DNA from 2 places in the Pseudomonas sp. A34-9 genome. Region 1 is predicted to be linked to the other one. Evidence: riboswitches for the same ligand, from Rfam matches in the RefSeq annotation. Region 1 holds a riboswitch; the other holds the start of a gene.
What was found. Region 1 has a riboswitch for manganese ahead of P3G59_RS24085 (TMEM165/GDT1 family protein). Riboswitches for the same ligand answer to the same signal wherever they lie in the genome.
Positions count from the first base shown of each region.

Region 1 (9,458 bases):
CCGGCAAAACGCGGGAAGCGGAAGTGGGTGAGGATATCTAGAAACGCCTTGTCGCCAAGCAGTCTTGCCAGTACCACAGGTACTTCGCTGTCGTCGTAAGGTCGGATGGCATCGAATTCGCCCATCATGCTCTCTTGTTGGAAACGGCTAGGGTAAGTAAAGGTTTTGATCGAAAACCCGCGGGGCACGGTCTGAAAAAGTAGCCAGACAAAAATAGCCCTGCAAATAGACCGGCGATTATACGCACAAGTCACTTGGGAGACCGCGATGCTGGAACCTGCTGAATACGAATGTCCTTATTGTGGGGAAGCGGTCGAGACGTCAGTGGACCTGTCCGGCGGCGATCAGACCTATATCGAAGATTGTCAGGTGTGTTGCCGGCCAATCACGTTTGTATTGCAGGTCCACGGAGAGGACTGGTTTCTGGAAGTGTTCAGCGAAAACGAGTGAGGCGCGCCCATGCAGCGAATCTACGATCCGGAAAACCTGATGGAAGGTGAAATGCTCAAGGGCATGCTCGCCAGCGAGGGCATCGAAGCGCATCTGGTCGGCCGCGATTTGCTTGGCGGCACCGGTGAGCTGCCGATCTTCGGCCTGCTCGGGCTGTCGGTGGATAACGATCAGGCCGAATACGCCCGTGAGCTGATCACCGCGTACAATGCCGCGCTGCCGCTGCCCGGCGATGAACCGGAGAGCTTTCCCGGGACGCTGGTCTGTTAGGCTGAGCTTCGTTTTACTTCAGAGTCGTGTTGCCCCATGTGTGGACGTTATGCCCTGTTTCGCTGGAACCGTGATTTTGCGGCCCTGCCAGGTTTTCCCGCCGATCAACAGGCGCAGTGGAACATTTCCCCCAATGATTCGGTGTTGATGCTGCGTGCCGGTGAAGACGGTGAGCGCACCCTGGCCCGCGCCCGTTGGGGACTGACGCCGCCGTGGCTGACCGATTTGTCGAAGACGCCGGCGCATGCCCGTGCGGAAACCGTGGCTGAGCAACCGATGTTTCGTGAGGCACTGCGCCAGCGTCGCTGCCTGCTGCCGGCGAATGGTTTCTACGAATGGCGCGGAACGCAGCGCAAGCGGCCGTACTGGCTGACGCCGGGGGAGGGCGCTTCGCTGTTTTTTGCGGCGATCTGGGAAGCGTATCCGGTGCAGGAGCAGGTCTGGTTGAGCACGGCGGTGATTACGCAGCCGGCGTCGAGTCAGCGGCGGCCGTTGATTCTCGATGAGGCGGGGCAGGCGGCGTGGCTCGATCCCGAGACGCCGTTGCATGTGTTGCAGGGCTTGCTGGCCAGTGAACCGGCGGCGTTGCGTGAGCGGGTGCTGGCGAATTTGATCAATGATCCGAAGCTCAATGGGCCGGAGTGTCTGACCCCGGGTTGACTGGGGCAGATCAAAAGCCCCTCACCCCAGCCCTCTCCCGGAGGTAGAGGGGGCCGACCGAGTTGTCTCGAGTGATCTACCGACCTGATGCATCGAGTCGATTATGGATTCAGCGAGTATCTTTCAGGTCGGCGTATTCCTTAAGCATCCCGCAATCAGTCCCCTCTCCCTCTGGGCGGTCCGACGTTTCGGGAGGGTTAGGGTGAGGGGCTTTGCGCTTTTCAGACCTTGAACTGATTGATCAACCGCCGCTGCTGCTCCGCCAGCTTGGTCAAATCCGCACTCGCCGAACTCGACTCATCCGCACCCCCCGCCACTTCATTCGCCACTTGCCCGATATTGATCACGTTACGGTTGATATCATCGGCCACCGCGCTCTGCTCTTCGGCGGCACTGGCAATCTGCGTATTCATGTCGTTGATCACCGACACTGCCTGAGTAATCGTCTCCAGCGCTTGTGCCGCTTTCGCCGCGTGCTGCACGCTTTCGTCGGTGCGGTTCTGGCTGTCTTCCATGACCCGCACGACATCGCGGGTGCCCTGTTGCAGTTGCTGGATCATCGTCTGGATTTCTTCGGTGGCTTTCTGCGTTTTTTGCGCCAGATTGCGCACCTCGTCGGCCACGACAGCAAAGCCGCGACCTTGCTCACCGGCACGCGCTGCTTCAATCGCCGCGTTCAGGGCCAACAGGTTGGTCTGCTCGGCAATCGCGCGAATCGCCGTGAGGATCGCGTTGATGTTCTCGCTGTCCTTGGCCAACGTCTGCACCACGTCCACCGCCTTGCCGATTTCCACTGCCAATACGCCGATCGAGTTCGATGTATCACGGACGATCTGCATGCCCTGACTGGCCGCCTGATCAGCATGGCCGGCCGCTTGGGCTGCCTGCGTCGCATTGCGCGCGACATCCTGGGCGGTGGCGGTCATTTCCTGCACCGCCGTGGCGACCTGATCGATCTCGGCCATTTGTTTCTGGATACCGATGTTGGTGCGAATGGCGATGTCGGCGGTGTGCTCCGAAGAATCGCTGACGCTCTGCACCGACGTCACCACTTGGGTGATCATCGCCTGCAATTTGGCGAGGAAGGTATTGAAGCCCTTGGCGATCGAACCCAGTTCATCACTGCGGTCGCTGCTCAGGCGTCGGGTCAGATCACCTTCACCTTGAGCGATGTCATTAAGCATGGCGACCATTTGCTTCAGCGGTCGGGCGATGCCGTGGCCGACCAGCCAGATCACCAGCAAGCCAATGCCGGCGATGATCAGACCGACCATGGCCATGCCGAACGTGTCGGACTTGCGTTCGGCATCGAGGTCGGCCTGCAGTTTTTGCAGATCCGCCATCACCGCGTTGAGCGGCAGTTGCAGCATCAATGTCCAGCGTGCGTCGGTCTGGCCGATGCCGAACGGCAGGTACAGCTCGATGCGGCCCTTGTCTTTGTTGACGGAGTAAGTCACTTCGCCGCGTTTGAGATTGGCCATGTTGGCAATCTGCTCGGCGTCGAGGATGTCGCTGACTTTTTCGCCGAACTTGCTGGCGTCCTGGGTGTAGGCAACGATCCGGCCGTTGCCGCCGATCAGGGCCATTTGCCCGGCTCCGCTGTAGAGCTTCTGGTTGGCGGCGAGGAGCATTTCCTGAATGAAGTTCACCGACAGGTCGGCGCCGACGATGCCCTGGAAGGTGCCGTTGAGCATGATCGGTTCAATGAAGGAGGCGAGCATGACGATCTTGTCGCCGACCTTGTACGGCGCCGGATCAATCACGCAGGCTTTTTTGCTCTCTTTCGAACACAAGTAATACTCGCTGGCGCGCACGCCGGTGGACAGGGTCTTCTGGTCGTCGACGTCGACCAGTTTGTCGAGGCCCAGGCTGCCGTCGTCGTTGCGGAACCACCACGGCAGGAAGCGCCCGTTGGCCGCGTCGATACCGACCACGCGGGTGCCGACATAGGCCGCGTCATTGTGGTCGAGGGCATTTTTTTCCCAGCCGATGTAGGTGCCGAGAATTTTCGGGTTCTTTTCGACGTTCTCCTTGATCAGGCTGATCAGTTGCTCGCGGCTGACGTTCAAGCGCGGCTGGCCATCGGCGTCGGGCGTGCCGAGCAGGGCGTTGACCCGCACCAGCCCACCGGCAATCAGCAGCGGCGCTTCGAGTTCGCGCTGGATCTGGCTGACCTGGGTTTGTGCCAGCGACGTCAGGCGCTGTTCGATGACTTGCTCGAACTGGGCCTGGGTGCGCTGTTGCACCATCTCTTGAGTACGGGCGCCGGAAAACAGCGCATACAGCACCAGCGCGACCACCACGCTAAGCACGATGGCGCCGGCCAGGGCGGCGACGGAAAACTGGATCGACTTGAACTTCATGGGAGCTCCGCACGCAAGAGGACGTCTGCGCTGATGTATCGGCAGTCGGCATCGGGCCATGAGTGCGAGCCGGTGCAATTGAAAGCCGATGTCGCAAATGGATCGGTGCGCGACGCAGTTGCTGCGGGCCTGGCGATCGCTGTGAATTTTTTACGACAGCTCAAGTGGGAAGCGTCTGAAAGTCGCTGCAACACGTCCGTTGTATCTAGCGTCGATACAATTACCCGCCTAGGATACGCGGCAGGTTTTCAGGGAGTTTTTGAATGAACAAGACATTGGTTGTAAGTGCACTGAGCGCAGCGCTGTTGCTGGCCGGTTGTCAGTCGGTCAACACCACCAGCGGCGGTGCCGTGGGTGTGGAGCGCAAGCAGTACATGTTCAGCATGCTGTCCTCGCAAGAGGTCGACCAGATGTATGCCCAGTCGTATCAGAAGACCGTCGGCGAGGCCTCCAGCAAGGGTGTGCTGGACAAGACCAGCCCCGAGGCCAAGCGGGTTCAGGCGATTGCCAACCGCCTGATCGCCCAGGCGCCGAACTTCCGTCCGGATGCGGCGCAATGGCAGTGGGAAGTCAATCTGATCAAGAGCGATGAGCTCAACGCCAACTGTGGTCCTGGCGGCAAGATCATTTTCTATACAGGGCTGATCGACAGCCTGAAGTTGACTGACGATGAAATCGCCGCAGTGATGGGCCATGAGATTGCCCACGCCCTGCGCGAACACGGTCGTGAAGCAATGTCGAAGGCTTACGGGATTGAAATGGCCAAGCAGGGCGCGGGTGCGTTGCTCGGTCTGGGTCAGGACAGCCTGGCGCTGGCCGACACCGTGGCCAACTACGGCATGACCCTGCCGAACAGCCGTGCCAACGAAAACGAAGCCGACCTGATCGGCCTGGAACTGGCCGCTCGCGCCGGCTACAACCCGAACGCCGCGATCACCTTGTGGAACAAGATGAGCAAGGCGTCGGAAGGTTCGCCGCCGGAGTTCATGAGCACTCACCCGGCCTCGGCCAGCCGGATTGCCTCGCTGCAGGCGGCGATTCCGAAAGTCATGCCGCTGTACGAACAGGCTCCTAAATCCTGAGTCGGTGATCGTTCCCACGCTCTGCGTGGGAATGCCTCAAGGGACGCTCCGCGTTCCAAAAGGGACGCAGAGCGTCCCCGGCTGCGTTCCCACGCAGAGCGTGGGAACGCTCCTTCTCTCAGGGTTAAACCCAGCCACTGCTCTGCATCGCCTTGTACACCGCAACGATTGCCAGAATCATGAACGCCGATGCCGCGAGGCGACGGATCAAGGTCAGCGGCAATTTGTCCGCCGCAAAGTTACCCGCCAATACCACCGGCACGTTGGCAATCAACATGCCCGCCGTCGTCCCGATAATCACCAGCCACAGTTCCGGATATTGCGCGGCCAGCATCACCGTGGCGACCTGAGTCTTGTCACCCATTTCAGCCAGGAAAAACGCAATCAGCGTGGTCAGGAAAGGCCCGAACTTGCGCGCGGTGCTGGTTTCATCGTCATCCATTTTGTCCGGGACCAATGTCCACAGTGCCGTGGCGGTGAAGCTCGCGGCGAGAATCCAGTGAAGTACGGCGTCTGAGAAAAAACTGCCGAACCAGGCGCCTACCGCACCGGCCGCTGCGTGGTTGGCCAGGGTCGCGGCAACAATACCGGCAATGATCGGCCAGGGTTTGCGAAAGCGAGCGGCGAGAATCAGCGCGAGCAGTTGCGTCTTGTCGCCGATTTCGGCCAAGGCAACGATTGCGGTGGGAACGAGTAACGAGTCCAGCATCAGGATTTCCTAAGGGGCGGGTCGACACGGCTATGACACGTACAGCCTTCCCGCCCCGGGTAAGGTGTGCGTGTCATAGGTCTTGTCAAACCCTGCGATCCGTCTGCTGCGGACGCTTGGGTCGCATACGCCATGATCTGAGGATCAAGTATGTTGACGTATGCCGGACGAGCTTGGCGCTCGTGGGAGACTACTCCCCTAGGACGGAGCGGATTCTGCCTTCGCAAAACCGATTGAGCAAGCCTCTTTTTTAAAAGAAGTTTCAGCCGCGCTTGGCGCGGTAGATGCGGAAACCATTGCCTTCGGCCTTGATTGCGCAGACACCCAGATGCTCCTCGATCAGCGGTTGATACTTCAGGAAGCTGTTCGCCACCAGCCGCAGTTCGCCGCCGTTTTTCAGGTGTTTCGCTGCTTTTCGCAGCAAGTTCTCGGTGGCGAAATAGTCGGTGTGCACGCCGACATGGAACGGCGGGTTGCTTAGAATCGCGCTCAAACCCATCGGTGCCGCATCGATACCGTCACCGGTCAGCACTTCGGCTTCCAGACCATTGGCCGCCAGGGTCAGGCGGCTGCTGGCGGCGGCGAACGCATCGACGTCCAGCAACGTGACCTGATTGTGTGGGTAGCGACGTTTGACCGCAGCGCCCAACACGCCCGCGCCGCAACCGAAGTCGAGCAAGTGGCCACTGGGCAGTTTGTCCAGATGCTCCAGCAGCAGGGCGCTGCCTCGGTCCAGGCGACCGTGGCTGAATACCCCCGGCAGGCTGATGACTTTCAACGGACCCTCGGCCAAAGGCAATTCATACGTCTGCGCCAGGCTTTCCAAAGATTTCGCTTCAGGCGCATTGGCCACGGTGACTTGCCAGAGCTGGCAATGGCGCGCGCTGTCGAGCTTGCGTGGCTTGCCGAAAGGGTTGAGTTGCTTGGACGCGCCTTCGATGCCGCTGCGTTTTTCGCCGACGAGAAACACCTCACGCCCGGCCAGGCGCGAAGCTACGGCGTTGAGGATGTAGTCGGTCAGATCCTTGGACTTGGGCAAAAACACCACGGCGCTGTCGAACTCACGCTGCGGGACGTTCACGCCAAAATCACTACGACCTTCGAAACGAGCGTCCAGCGCGGCTTGATCGCCGGCATGCCAGCACCAGCCGAATGCATTGGGCAGGCGCCCGAGCAAATCGTCGGCAGGCAAACCAGCCAGCAACAACGAACCTTGAAACCACTCGGGCTGACGAAGCAGTACTTCACTGCGCGGATCCATAACTGCTCCTCAAAAAAAAGTGCCGCAGTTTATCAACTGACGACCCGCAGCGCCTTACCGCTGAAGAACGCCTGGGCGTTTTCGCGCAATTGGCCGACGATACGTTGCCGCGCTTCAACACTGCCCCAAGCATTGTGCGGGGTGACGATGAGGCGCGGGATGTCGGCGGCCAGCAGCGGATTGCCTTGAGTCGGTGGCTCGACACTCAGCACATCGGTGGCCGCGCCGCCAAGGTGACCGTTGCGCAAGGCATCGGCGAGCGCCTGCTCGTCGATCAGTCCGCCGCGTGCCGTGTTGACCACGAATGCACCGGGTTTCATCGACGCCAGTTCGCGGGCACCAATGAAGTGGCGGGTGTCTTCGTTGAGCGGGCAGTGCAGGGTGAGGGCGTCGATCTGCGGCAGCAGCTCAGCCAGTGGCAAGCGATCCGGGCGGGCAGGGCGCCCCGGAATCTGTCCGAGCAATACGCGCATGCCAAACGCTTCGGCCAACCGCGCCACAGCACCGCCGAGTTCGCCATGACCCAGCAAACCGAGGGTTTTGCCTTCCAGCTCAACGATTGGGTAGTCGAGCAGGCAGAACTGTTTGGCCTGCTGCCAGCGACCTTCGCCAACGGCTGTCTGATAATCGGCCAGACGCGTGGCGAGGTTGAGCAACAGCATGATCGTGTGTTGCGCCACCGACGGCGTGCCGTAACCCTGGCAGTTGCACACGGTGATGCCCTGAGCGCGGGCGGCAGCAAGGTCGACGTTGTTGGTGCCGGTGGCGGTGATCAGGATCAGTTTCAGATCGGGGTTGGCGGCCATCGCGGCGGCGTCGATCAGGATCTTGTTGCTGATCGCTACGGTAGCACCTTGCAGGCGTTCGGCGACTTGCCCGGGCAAGGTCTGGGCGAACAGCTGCAGATCGCTGAAACACTCGCGCAACGGACTGAGGTCGAGGTCGCCGAGATCCAGCGAAGGGTGATCAAGGAATACCGCGCGGCGCGTGTTCGTCATCAACTGTACCTTTTGTGCTGTGAGCGTTGGGCGTAATCTGCCGAGCCTACCAGATGAAACAAATTGATACGCTTGGCCGAAAGGAGCCCCCATGTACTGGACCGAGTTCTTGACCGTTGCACTGATCCACTTGCTGGCCGTCGCCAGCCCCGGCCCGGACTTTGCCGTGGTGGTGCGCGAGAGCGTGACCCACGGTCGCCGCGCTGGCACCTGGACCGCGCTGGGTGTGGGCACGGCGATTTTCCTGCATGTCGGTTATTCGCTGCTCGGCATCGGCCTGATCGTGTCGCAGTCGATCGTGCTGTTCAACGCGTTGAAATGGGCGGCTGCCGCTTACTTGCTGTACATCGGCTTCAAGGCACTACGTGCGCAACCGGCGAAAACGGTGACCGATGATCTACATAAAGAGGCCGGCGTACGCACGGCTCGCGGCGCGTTCACGTCGGGCTTCGTGACCAATGGTCTCAATCCCAAAGCCACGCTGTTCTTCCTGTCGCTGTTCACGGTGGTGATCAACCCGCATACGCCGTTGTCGGTGCAGGCGGGTTATGGCGTTTACCTCGCCGTTGCCACCGCCCTGTGGTTTTGCCTGGTGGCTATGCTGTTCAGTCAGCAGCGCGTGCGGGCCGGTTTCGCCCGCATGGGCCATTGGTTCGACCGCACCATGGGCGCGGTGCTGATTGCCATCGGCGTGAAACTCGCGTTCACCGAGATGCACTGATCTCACCATGTAGGAGCTGCCGAAGGCTGCGATCTTTTGATCTTGATCTTAAAAACAACGTCAAAAGATCGCAGCCTCGTTTCACTCGACAGCGCCTACACGAGTTCGCTGAGCTTGCCCAGGTTGTTCAGGTAGTCGCGGGGATTCTCGCCGAGCAAACGGCGGAACATCGCACTGAACGCCCGCGCGCTGCCGTAACCCAAATCCCGCGCCACGCGCTGCACGCTGTCCCCGGCGAGCAGGCGCGGCAGGGCTTCCATCAGGCGCAGTTGCTGGCGCCAGGCGTTGAAACTCATCTGCAATTGTTGCTGGAACAGTCGCGCCAACGTGCGTGAGCTGGCGCCAACCTGCTGCGCCCAGTCTTCCAGGGTATTGGGGTGATCGGGCGTGTGCAGCAGCGCCAGACAGATGTTTTGCAGGCGCCGGTCAGCGGGCATCGGAATGTGCAGCGGCAGGTTTTCCAGACCGGCAAGTTCTTCGAGCATCAGTTGCTGGATCAACGGATTGTCGGCATGTGGCGGCCCTTGCACGGCACGCAGGATCAGCTCGCGCAGCAGCGGCGTCACGGCCAGTACGCAGCACTGTTGCAGGCTGGCGGGTGATAGTTCTGGTGCGATGAACAGCGAGCGCATCTGCACATCGCCGCTCATGAAAATCTCGTGTGCCACTTCTGGCGGAATCCAGACGGCGCGGCTTGGCGGGATCACCCACGCCCCCGATTGCGTGACCACGCGCATGATCCCACTGACGGCATACAACAGCTGCGCCTCGCGATGCAGGTGCAGCGGCTGGTGCGCGCCATCCAGGTAATCCCGGGGGTAGGCGCTCACCGGGCCGTGTTCGAAGTGGCTGATCAACATGTCTGATTTGATGACTTGCTTGGCAGGAATGCGCTTTATGGCCAACTTAGCATAAGCGTCACACAACAACGTAAAGCGTGCCGC
Region 1 covers NZ_CP119967.1:5,404,753-5,414,210, reverse strand. The annotation lists gene P3G59_RS24115 (1-acyl-sn-glycerol-3-phosphate acyltransferase) at 1-125, opposite strand, end outside; gene P3G59_RS24110 (CPXCG motif-containing cysteine-rich protein) at 268-450, shown strand; gene P3G59_RS24105 (DUF2007 domain-containing protein) at 460-720, shown strand; gene P3G59_RS24100 (SOS response-associated peptidase) at 757-1,380, shown strand; gene P3G59_RS24095 (methyl-accepting chemotaxis protein) at 1,602-3,743, opposite strand; gene P3G59_RS24090 (M48 family metallopeptidase) at 4,007-4,825, shown strand; gene P3G59_RS24085 (TMEM165/GDT1 family protein) at 4,950-5,534, opposite strand; yybP-ykoY riboswitch at 5,623-5,745, opposite strand; gene P3G59_RS24080 (class I SAM-dependent methyltransferase) at 5,797-6,795, opposite strand; gene P3G59_RS24075 (2-hydroxyacid dehydrogenase) at 6,828-7,793, opposite strand; gene P3G59_RS24070 (LysE family transporter) at 7,885-8,514, shown strand; gene P3G59_RS24065 (helix-turn-helix transcriptional regulator) at 8,610-9,374, opposite strand.

Region 2 (9,458 bases), 1.7 Mb from region 1:
GCGGCGCCGACAATCGAGCCGGCTTCGACCACTTTGATAAAGCTGGCAATCGCCGCTAACAGATTCATCCATGTCCCGCCAAGGGTTGATTCGTAAGTTGTGCTTTATAAAGTACCTGCGATTAACCGTCTAGTTGCAGCACAAGGGCTTTGCTAACGTGCGCTCTCCCTGTCAATGGATGGAAACGCCTTATGAGTCAACCAACCAACTCCGAAGCCATGATCCTTGGCCGTCGAAAGCTGTCGCCGCGCGCCACGCCTTATGTGTTCGCGTTGTACATGGCGACGATCATGGCGTTTCTGATGTCGCTGGTGATCACCGCTGCCAACTCGGGCATTGATAACGATTACCTGAGTAATGCCTTGCACGCTTACAAGCTGGCGATGCCGGTGGCGTTCCTTTGCATCCTGGTTGTGCGGCCGATGGTGATCAAACTGGTGGCGTGGACGGTACACCCGCATCGTTGAAAGGCCGCGCCTCACCGCCGACCGTAAGGTCTTGTGGATGCCTCAGAAAAACTCGTCGAGCAACTGATAAAAGGCGATCCGCTGCTGATCCGGCTCGACGCCATAAACCTCGAAAAAAAAGGGCAGCCACTGGGCGCCGAGGTTGCGCGTGATGCCTCTGCTGCGAGCGTGACGATCTGCTGCGGCGAGAGGTGCTCGCTGCTGGCCAGATCGCGACCGGCCACGGCGGTCATCAACAGCCAGTTGTGTTGCGCTTGCGTGGTTGTGCTGCTCTGGCGCCTTTGTTCGCAAACCAGGATCGGCGCAAAGAAATCCATCGAAACTTCGCCAACGCCTCGAGTGTCCAGACCCTTACACCTCCCGGCGGATGTGCTGCCGGGACAGCTCCAGGTAACGGAGAAAGGCGAGGATCGAGATGACGATGACAGTGGGAGACTTTCTGGTTGAGCGGCTCAGCCAATGGGGCGTTACGCGGATTTTTGGTTATCCGGGTGACGGCATCAACGGCGTGTTCGGCGCGCTCAGTCGGGCCAAGGGAAAGATCGAATTCGTCCAGGCGCGCCATGAAGAAATGGCTGCGTTCATGGCCTCGGCACACGCCAAGTTCACCGGCGAGTTGGGGGTGTGCATCGCCACCTCAGGCCCGGGCGCCTCGCACCTGATCACCGGCCTCTACGATGCCCGCATGGACCACATGCCAGTGCTGGCCATTGTCGGGCAGCAGGCACGCACGGCGTTGGGCAGTCACTATCAGCAAGAGCTTGATCTGGTGTCGATGTTCAAGGATGTCGCCGGGGCATTTGTGCAGCAGGCTTTGGTGCCTTCACAGGTGCGGCATCTGCTCGATCGGGCAGTGCGCACGGCAGTGGGCGAACGCCGGGTGACTGCGCTCATTTTGCCCAACGATTTACAGGACCTGGAATACGAGGCCCCGGCGCGCGCGCATGGCACGGCGCATTCCGGTGTCGGTTATACAAAACCCAAAGTGCTGCCTTATGACGTGGATCTGCAGCGTGCCGCCGACGTTTTGAACGCGGGAGAAAAGGTTGCGATTCTGGTTGGCGCAGGGGCTTTGCAGGCGACCGATCAAGTCATCGCGGTGGCCGAAAAACTCGGCGCCGGTGTGGCCAAGGCCCTTTTAGGCAAAGCCGTGCTACCCGACGATCTGCCTTGGGTCACCGGCAGCATCGGCCTGCTCGGCACCGAGCCGAGCTACAAGCTGATGAGCGAATGCGACACTTTGCTGATGATCGGTTCGGGTTTTCCCTACGCGGAATTTCTGCCCAAGGAAGGCCAGGCGCGGGGCGTTCAAATCGATTTGCAGCCCGACATGCTCAGCCTGCGCTACCCGATGGAGGTCAATCTGGTTGGCGACTCGGCGGAAACCCTCGCCGCGTTGTTGCCGCTGCTCGAGCAGAAAACCTCCGGCAAGTGGCGCAAGAAAGTCGAAGGCTGGCGCGGCAGCTGGGAGAAAACCCTGGAAAAACGCGCGATGGCCAAAGCTGACCCGGTCAACCCGCAAAGGGTGGTGTATGAGTTGTCGCCGCGCCTGCCCGAACAGGCAATCATCACCAGCGACTCCGGTTCGTGTGCCAACTGGTATGCCCGTGATCTGAAGATTCGCCGTGGCATGCAATGTTCATTATCTGGAGGCCTGGCCTCGATGGGCGCCGCTGTGCCTTACGCCATCGCCGCCAAATTCGCCCACCCCGAGCGTACGGTCATTGCACTGGTAGGTGACGGTGCGATGCAAATGAACAATATGGCCGAGCTGATTACCGTCGCCAAATACTGGCGACAGTGGGCGAGCCCGAAATGGATCTGCGCGGTGTTCAACAATGAGGACCTCAATCAGGTTACGTGGGAGCAGCGGGTGATGGAGGGTGATCCGAAGTTCGAAGCTTCGCAAAGCATTCCCGATGTGCCTTACCACTTGTTCGCCATCTCGATTGGCCTGAAAGGCATTTTCGTTGATCGCGAAGAAGACGTCGCCGCTGCCTGGGAGCAGGCACTGGCCTCGGAGGTGCCGGTGTTGATCGAGTTCAAGACGGATCCGAATGTGCCGCCGCTGCCACCGCACATCAAACTTGAACAGGCGAAGAAGTTCGCCACGACGCTGCTCAAGGGCGATCCGGATGAAGCCGGGGTGATCCTGCAAACCGCCAAACAGATGCTCGGCGCGGTGTTGCCCGGCAAAAAATAACCGGTTGATCGACAGACTGCTGTAGGAGCTGCCGAAGGCTGCGATCTCTTGATTGATCGTTCCCACGCTCTGCGTGGGAACGCCTCCAGGGACGCTCCGCGTCCAGTGACGCGGAGCGTCACGGGCTGCATTCCCACGCGGAACGTGGGAACGATCAAACGATCAATCAACGCAGAGCGCGGGAACGATCAAGATCGCAGCCTGCGGCAGTTCCTACAGGTCAGGAGGCGTGCTTTTGATTTTCATTGGTTGTGCAGGCTGGAATCTGGGGCGCGAACACTGGCCGGCATTTGCGGCTGATGGCACGCATTTGCAGCGCTACGCCACGCGCCTCAACGGCGTGGAAATCAACAGTTCGTTCTACCGCCCGCATCGTCGGCAAACCTACGAGCGTTGGGCCGATGGTGTACCAGAGAGCTTCCGCTTTTCGGTGAAAATGCCGAAACACATCACCCATGAACTGCGCTTGGCAAGCTGCGAGTCGGCGCTTGACCGGTTTCTGCATGAATGCGCCGGTCTGGGCGACCGTTTGGGCTGCTTGCTCGTGCAATTGCCGCCATCGCTGGCGTTCGAAGAAGCCTGTGCCGACACCTTTTTCACGACATTGCGTCAGCGGTTCTGCGGCGCCGTAGTGCTCGAGCCAAGGCATCAATCGTGGGTCAGCGCCGAGCCGATGCTAATGACTCATCAGATTGCCCAAGCGGCAGTCGATCCTTCGCGCATCAGCGGTGATATTTCGCCCGGTGGCTGGCCGGAAACGAAGTACTGGCGACTGCACGGTTCACCGCGCATTTACCACAGCGCCTACGCTTCGGAGTATCTGCAAAACCTCGCGCAAGTCTTGCAATCAGCGGCCGCAGCAGGCGCCGCGACCTGGTGCATTTTCGACAACACCGCCAGCGGCGCAGCGCTCGGCAATGCCTTGGCGCTGGCAACGCTGACTGGAGGTTGAATCAGACCGACAAGTGCTCATACAAAATCGTCGCACCGACAATCATCAGCACCACACCACCAACGATTTCCGCGCGCTTGCCCACCACCGCACCGAGCACTCGGCCAAGCATCACGCCAATGGTCACCATGGTCATGGTCGCCAGGCCGATCGCCGCTGCGGCGAGCCAAATATTCACGTCGACAAACGCCAGGCCGACGCCGACCGCGAGCGCATCGATGCTGGTGGCAAACGCGGTGACCGCGAGAATCAGAAAGGAGTGCGAACCCGGTTTTTCTGCTTCCTCTTCTTCATGTTTCAGGCCGTTGTAGATCATGTGCAGGCCGAGAATCACCAGCAGGGTGAAGGCGATCCAGTGGTCCCATTCGGCAACCCAGCGGGTCGCCGCCTGGCCGATCAGCCAGCCGATGATGGGCGTGATGGCTTCGATCACACCGAAGATCAGGCCGGTGCGCAGGGCTTCGGTGAGGCGCGGTTTGTGCAGGCTGGAGCCTTTGCCGATGGCGGCGGCGAACGCATCCGTGGACATGGCCAAAGCGAGGAATATGAGGGAAACAGGATTCACGGGGCACACTTCCAGTCGGGCTATGAGTCAACGACACAACCACACGCCCGACTTTAGGCATGGATGTGTCGTCGGTCTCACCAACCAAAAGGTGTTCGTACCACGGCATGTTGCCGAGAATGTTGATACGAACGCTTCCGAAAGGCTCGGAAACAGGCTACTCCCCAACGAGGAGGCGGATCTTAACAGGTCGATATGAAAATTTCGTCAAAACCGCCGTATTGAAATGAAGAGCAACACGTCACGCCGGCTTCTCGTTGATCCGCAACTGTGCGCACAAACCGCCACGCGGCAAGTTGTACAGCTGCAGGGTACTGCCGATCTTGCTGACGATCATCTGCACAATGGCCAGGCCCAGCCCGGCGCCATTGGCATGACCGTGGCTGTAGAAACGCTCGAACAACCGCGCATAATCCTCTTCGTCGATACCGGGGCCGGCATCCTCGACGCTGATGTACACCGCGCCGGATGTTTGTGGCTGCACCTGCACGCGCACTTCGCTGCCGGGCGGGGCGAAGTTCAAGGCGTTGGTGACCAGGTTCTGCAAGGCGATGGCCAGCGCCACAGGGTCGGTTTCGACAGGGCAGTGGTGGTCGCTGTCGAGGATCAGTTCGACGTCTTTCTCCCATGCCAGCGGCGCCAGTTCGGCAAGTTCTTCGCGCACCAGCGCGGTGAGCTCCACCGCTGTTTTTTCCGGGTTGGCCAGGCGCGGCTCGATGCGCGCCATGGTCAGCAACTGGCTGGCGATCCGGGTGGCGCGGTCCACCGCGCTGACCAGAAACTCCAGCGCCTCGTCGCGTTGTTGCGCGGTATTGGCGAGCTGGGCGTTTTGCGCGTGAATGCGCAGGATCGCCAGCGGCGTGCGCAATTCATGGGCGGCGTCGGCGATGAAGCGGCGTTCGCGGGCGAGCAGATTGTCGATCTGCTGCAACAGACGATTGAGCGCGGTTTGCATCGGCTCAAGGTCGTGGGGCAGGGGGCTGAGATTCAGCGGTTTGAGGGTGTCGGTGTTGCGCCCGCGAATGGTCTGCGCCATGGCCCGCAAGGGGTGCAGGCCCCAGCCGATGGTCAGCCAGATCAGGGCCGTCAGCACCGGCACGCCGATCACACTCGGCCATAGCGTGTGGCCGACAATGCGCTCGATCAGATCCTGGCGCATGTCATCGCGCTCACCGACCCAGATCAACAGCCCTTGCTGCGAGTCCTTGAGGAGAAAGGCGCACCAGTCGCGGCCGTTTTCCATCAGGTCATGGGAACCGAGGGTGGTCGGCGGTTCTTTGAGCTCCGGCGCCTGGGCCGAGCGCATCAGTAATTGCCCGTCGCTGCGCCAGACCTGAAAGGTCAGGCGGGTTTCGTAGGGATGCGCCGCCTCGCCATCGCCGACCCGGCTCATGGCTTCATCGAAGGCCTGGTGCAGGCGCTGCCAGTCGTTGTCGCCCGGTGCGCGTTGCGCCAATACGCCTTGCAGCAGGCGTGCGCTTTGCGCCAGTTGCGCGTCGTAGACCTCTTCGATTTCATGATGACTGTCGCGCAGCACCAGCCAACTGATCAGCAGATCGCCCATCAGCACCAGGACCAGCACCGGCACCAGAATGCGCGCACGTATCGAGATCATGGTTTGCCCGCCACCACATAACCGACGCCGCGCACGGTGCGGATCAACTCGGTCGAGAGCTTTTTGCGCAGGTTGTGGATCAGCACTTCGAGGGTGTTGCTCTCGACCCGTTCCTGCCAGCCGTACAGCGCCCCGGACAGGCGCTCGCGGGTGACGACTTTGCCGGGGCGGGCCATCAACTGATGCAGCAGCTGATATTCCATCGGGGTCATGACCACCTCGTTGCCGTGCCAGGTGACTTGCTGGCTGACCGGGTCCAGGCACACGCCGGCATGTTCCAGCACCGGTTGCGCGCGGCCGTGACTGCGCCGCAGCAAGGCGCGGATGCGCGCCTTCAACTCATCGACATCGAACGGTTTGATCAGGTAGTCATCGGCACCGGCGTCGAGGCCGGCGATGCGCTCGGCCGTGCCATCGCGCGCGGTGAGGATCAGCACCGGCAAGTCCTGCGGCTCCCCGCGCAGTTGCTGGAGCAAAGTCAGGCCGTCGAGTCGTGGCAGGCCAAGGTCGAGCAGCAGCAGATCGAAGCTTTCACTGCGCAAGGCATGCAAGGCACTGAAGCCGTCCTGCAACCAGTCGAGGGTGTAGCCCTCGCTGCTCAGGGCAACGCGAATGCCTTGTCCGAGGGCACGATCATCTTCGACCAGAAGCAGGCGCATGGGCGGTTCTCTGTTTGCAATACGGGGTTTGATGGGCGGCATCATGCCGCTGCGCCGAGCGCCGTGGCAGGCCATCCGACGGGAAAGATGTAACGACTCGTTGCCAACTAAGCTTTCGCTAAGGTTGCTTTTGCACAGTGAGGCCTTCCTCATCCAGCGAGAGTGATTCCATGCGCAAACTGCTGCTGTTGTCTTTGATCGTCGCCAGCCCGCTGGCCGTCGCCGGCCCACAATGCACCACCGCCGAGCGCTCACAATGGCAAGACCAGAAGGCCTTTCAGGAACAACTGAAAGCCCAGGGCTACGAGATCAGCAAGTTCAAGGTCACCGACGGCAACTGCTACGAGATTTACGGGTTCGACAAGGACAAGCGCAAGGTCGAGATTTACCACGACCCGGTCAGCGGTAAAGCGGTCAAGACCGAGATCAAGGGCTGATGCCGAGCGCGTCCCTGCGCCTGTGGGACCCCGTGGTGCGGCTGTTTCATCTGTCGATCGCGGGCGTCTTCGTCGCCAACTACTTCTTCAATGAAGCGGGCGACGACTGGCATGTCTGGCTCGGCTATTACGCCATGGGCTGGCTGTTGGTGCGGGCGGTGTGGGGATTTATCGGGCCGCGCAGTGCGCGTTGGGCGGACTTCTGGCCAACGCCATCGCGTTTGCTCGGCCATGCACGGTCGTTGATGGCCGGGCGACCCGAGCATCGCCTCGGCCACTCGCCCATCGGCGCGCTGGTGATGATCCTGATGTTGCTGGCCTTGCTGACCCTCGGCCTCAGCGGTTGGGCGATGGAGGAGGTCGACGCCTTGTGGGGCGCCGATTGGCCGCTATCGATCCACCAGACCGCTGCGGACAGCCTGCTCGTGCTGGTCTGCATCCACATCGCTGCGGCGCTGTTTGAAAGTTTTCAGGTTCGCGACAACTTGCCGTTGTCGATGCTTACGGGACGCCGTCGCCGCTTGCCGGACGATTCGACGCGCTGACAAGGATGTCTGCCGATTGTTAACCCTCCTGTCCTTGCCGCGAGTCCACTATGCGTGCGTTGTCCTTTCGCTTGACGTTCATTCTCGGCAGCCTCGCGGTGTGCCTGATTTTTCTCGCGGCGTGGCGCAGCCATCCGTCCCACGTGCTGGCGCCCTTCGCGCGCTCGACAGTGCCGGTTGATGCCACACGGCAAGCCACCGAACCGATGTACAACAGCCGTTTTGTCTCCTCGCAACTGGACGATTTTGTGCACTCGTCATCGGTCACGGCGCTGCCCGGCGGCGACCTGATGGCGGTGTGGTTTGCCGGCTCGCGCGAAGGTGCTGCCGACGTGCAGATCCGCACCGCGCGGTTCGACGCGAAAACCGCGGAGTGGGGCGCCGAGCATGTGCTGGCGACCCGTGAATCCACGCGTGACGGCACGCGCCGCTACATCCGTAAACTCGGCAACCCGGTGATCGCTCTCGCGCCGGACCAGCGCTTGTGGATGTTCTATGTGTCGGTGTCCATCGGCGGCTGGGCCACCAGTGCGATCAATGCGATGGTCTCCGAAGACTTCGGACGCAGTTGGTCGACGCCACGGCAATTGATCACCTCGCCGTTTTTCAACATCAGCACGCTGGTGCGCGCCGCACCGGTGTTTCATGCCGACGGCTCGATCGGTTTGCCGGTGTATCACGAATTCATGGGCAAGTTTGCCGAGTATCTGTACCTGAGTGCCGATGGCGCGGTGATCGACAAATTCCGCATCAGCCGAGGCAAACACTCGTTGCAGCCGACCATTGTGCCGCTGGACAGCCAGCGTGCCGTTGCGATGTTGCGCTATGCCGGCGAGACTCATCATCGCGTGCTCGCCAGCCACACCTACGACGCCGGCCAGACCTGGAGCGAGCCGTATCCGCTGGAGCCGGCCAACCCCAACTCGTTGCTGGCGGCGGTGGGCACGGCCGATGATGGCTTGCTGGTCGCGCTCAACGATCTGCAGGACGGCCGTTTCAAACTCAGCCTGTATGGCACCGATGCCAACCTGAATGACTGGCGCAGTGTCATCGATCTGGATCAATCGCCCGATCCGCTCGGCCAGCCGTTCGCCCCCGAAGCCTACAAGGCGATTATCGGCGAAGGCTTCAGGGCCTCCAGTGGCGCGCGACGCCTGCCCTTGGAGCAACGCTTTTTGAGCAATCTCGACTACCGCGTGTGCAAGCCGCGCGGCTGTGATTTCGAGTACGAGTACCCGTATTTCAGCCGGGGTCCGGACGGTCTCTATCACCTGGTGTATTCGTGGAATAACACCTTCATCAAACATGTCAGCTTCAACGATGCGTGGCTGGCGGAGCGCCTGTGATGATGTTTCCCTGGCAAGCCCATTTGAGTTTTGTCCTGCTCGGTTTTGTTCTGCTCAGTACGCTTGGCCTGACCCGGCGCTGGCGGCCGTGGTTGCTGCCGTTGTTGGCACTGGCCGGTTTTGTCCCGGTCGGCGAGCTGCCGCTGGCGGCCTATGTGCGCAGTTTTACCGATGATCTGGCGATCACCACGCTGGTGTTGCTGGGCTGGGTCAGCCTGCTGCGGTTAGGCGTGATTGAGCCGTTGCCAACGATCAAGCGCGTTCAGGTGCTGGTGTTGTTCAGCGTGTTGGCGGCAATTTTGTACCCGGCCACCATGGGCCTGACCTATGTCGATCCGTACCGCTGGGGCTTCAATCCACGACCGATGCTGGTGCTGGTCGGGCTGACGACGTTGCTGCTGTTGTGGCTGCGCAATGGCCTGGGCGTGGCGATGCTGGCGCTCGGCACGCTGGCCTTCGCGCTACGTCTCAAGGCCTCGGAAAACTATTGGGACTACCTGATCGATCCCCTACTGGTGGGCTATTGCCTGGTGGCCGGCGCGGCACTGTGCGTGCGCGAAATCTGGCGTCTGCTGCGTCCGGTTGCGGCCGCACCGACGTCTTCAATCTGAATCACCACACAGAGGTCAACGATGGGTTGGTTGCAATCGCGACGCCTGCGCTACGGCG
Region 2 covers NZ_CP119967.1:3,678,387-3,687,844, reverse strand. The annotation lists gene P3G59_RS16375 (LysR family transcriptional regulator) at 1-68, opposite strand, end outside; gene P3G59_RS16370 (DUF2798 domain-containing protein) at 192-467, shown strand; gene P3G59_RS16365 (hypothetical protein) at 501-914, shown strand; gene P3G59_RS16360 (thiamine pyrophosphate-requiring protein) at 883-2,670, shown strand; gene P3G59_RS16355 (DUF72 domain-containing protein) at 2,906-3,622, shown strand; gene mntP (manganese efflux pump MntP) at 3,624-4,187, opposite strand; yybP-ykoY riboswitch at 4,193-4,365, opposite strand; gene P3G59_RS16345 (ATP-binding protein) at 4,429-5,802, opposite strand; gene P3G59_RS16340 (response regulator) at 5,799-6,461, opposite strand; gene P3G59_RS16335 (PepSY domain-containing protein) at 6,632-6,898, shown strand; gene P3G59_RS16330 (cytochrome b/b6 domain-containing protein) at 6,898-7,443, shown strand; gene P3G59_RS16325 (sialidase family protein) at 7,494-8,789, shown strand; gene P3G59_RS16320 (hypothetical protein) at 8,789-9,400, shown strand; gene P3G59_RS16315 (LTA synthase family protein) at 9,422-9,458, shown strand, end outside.
Region 2: it holds a riboswitch for manganese, as region 1 does, so the genes downstream of both, mntP (manganese efflux pump MntP) here and P3G59_RS24085 (TMEM165/GDT1 family protein) in region 1, are expected to answer to the same signal.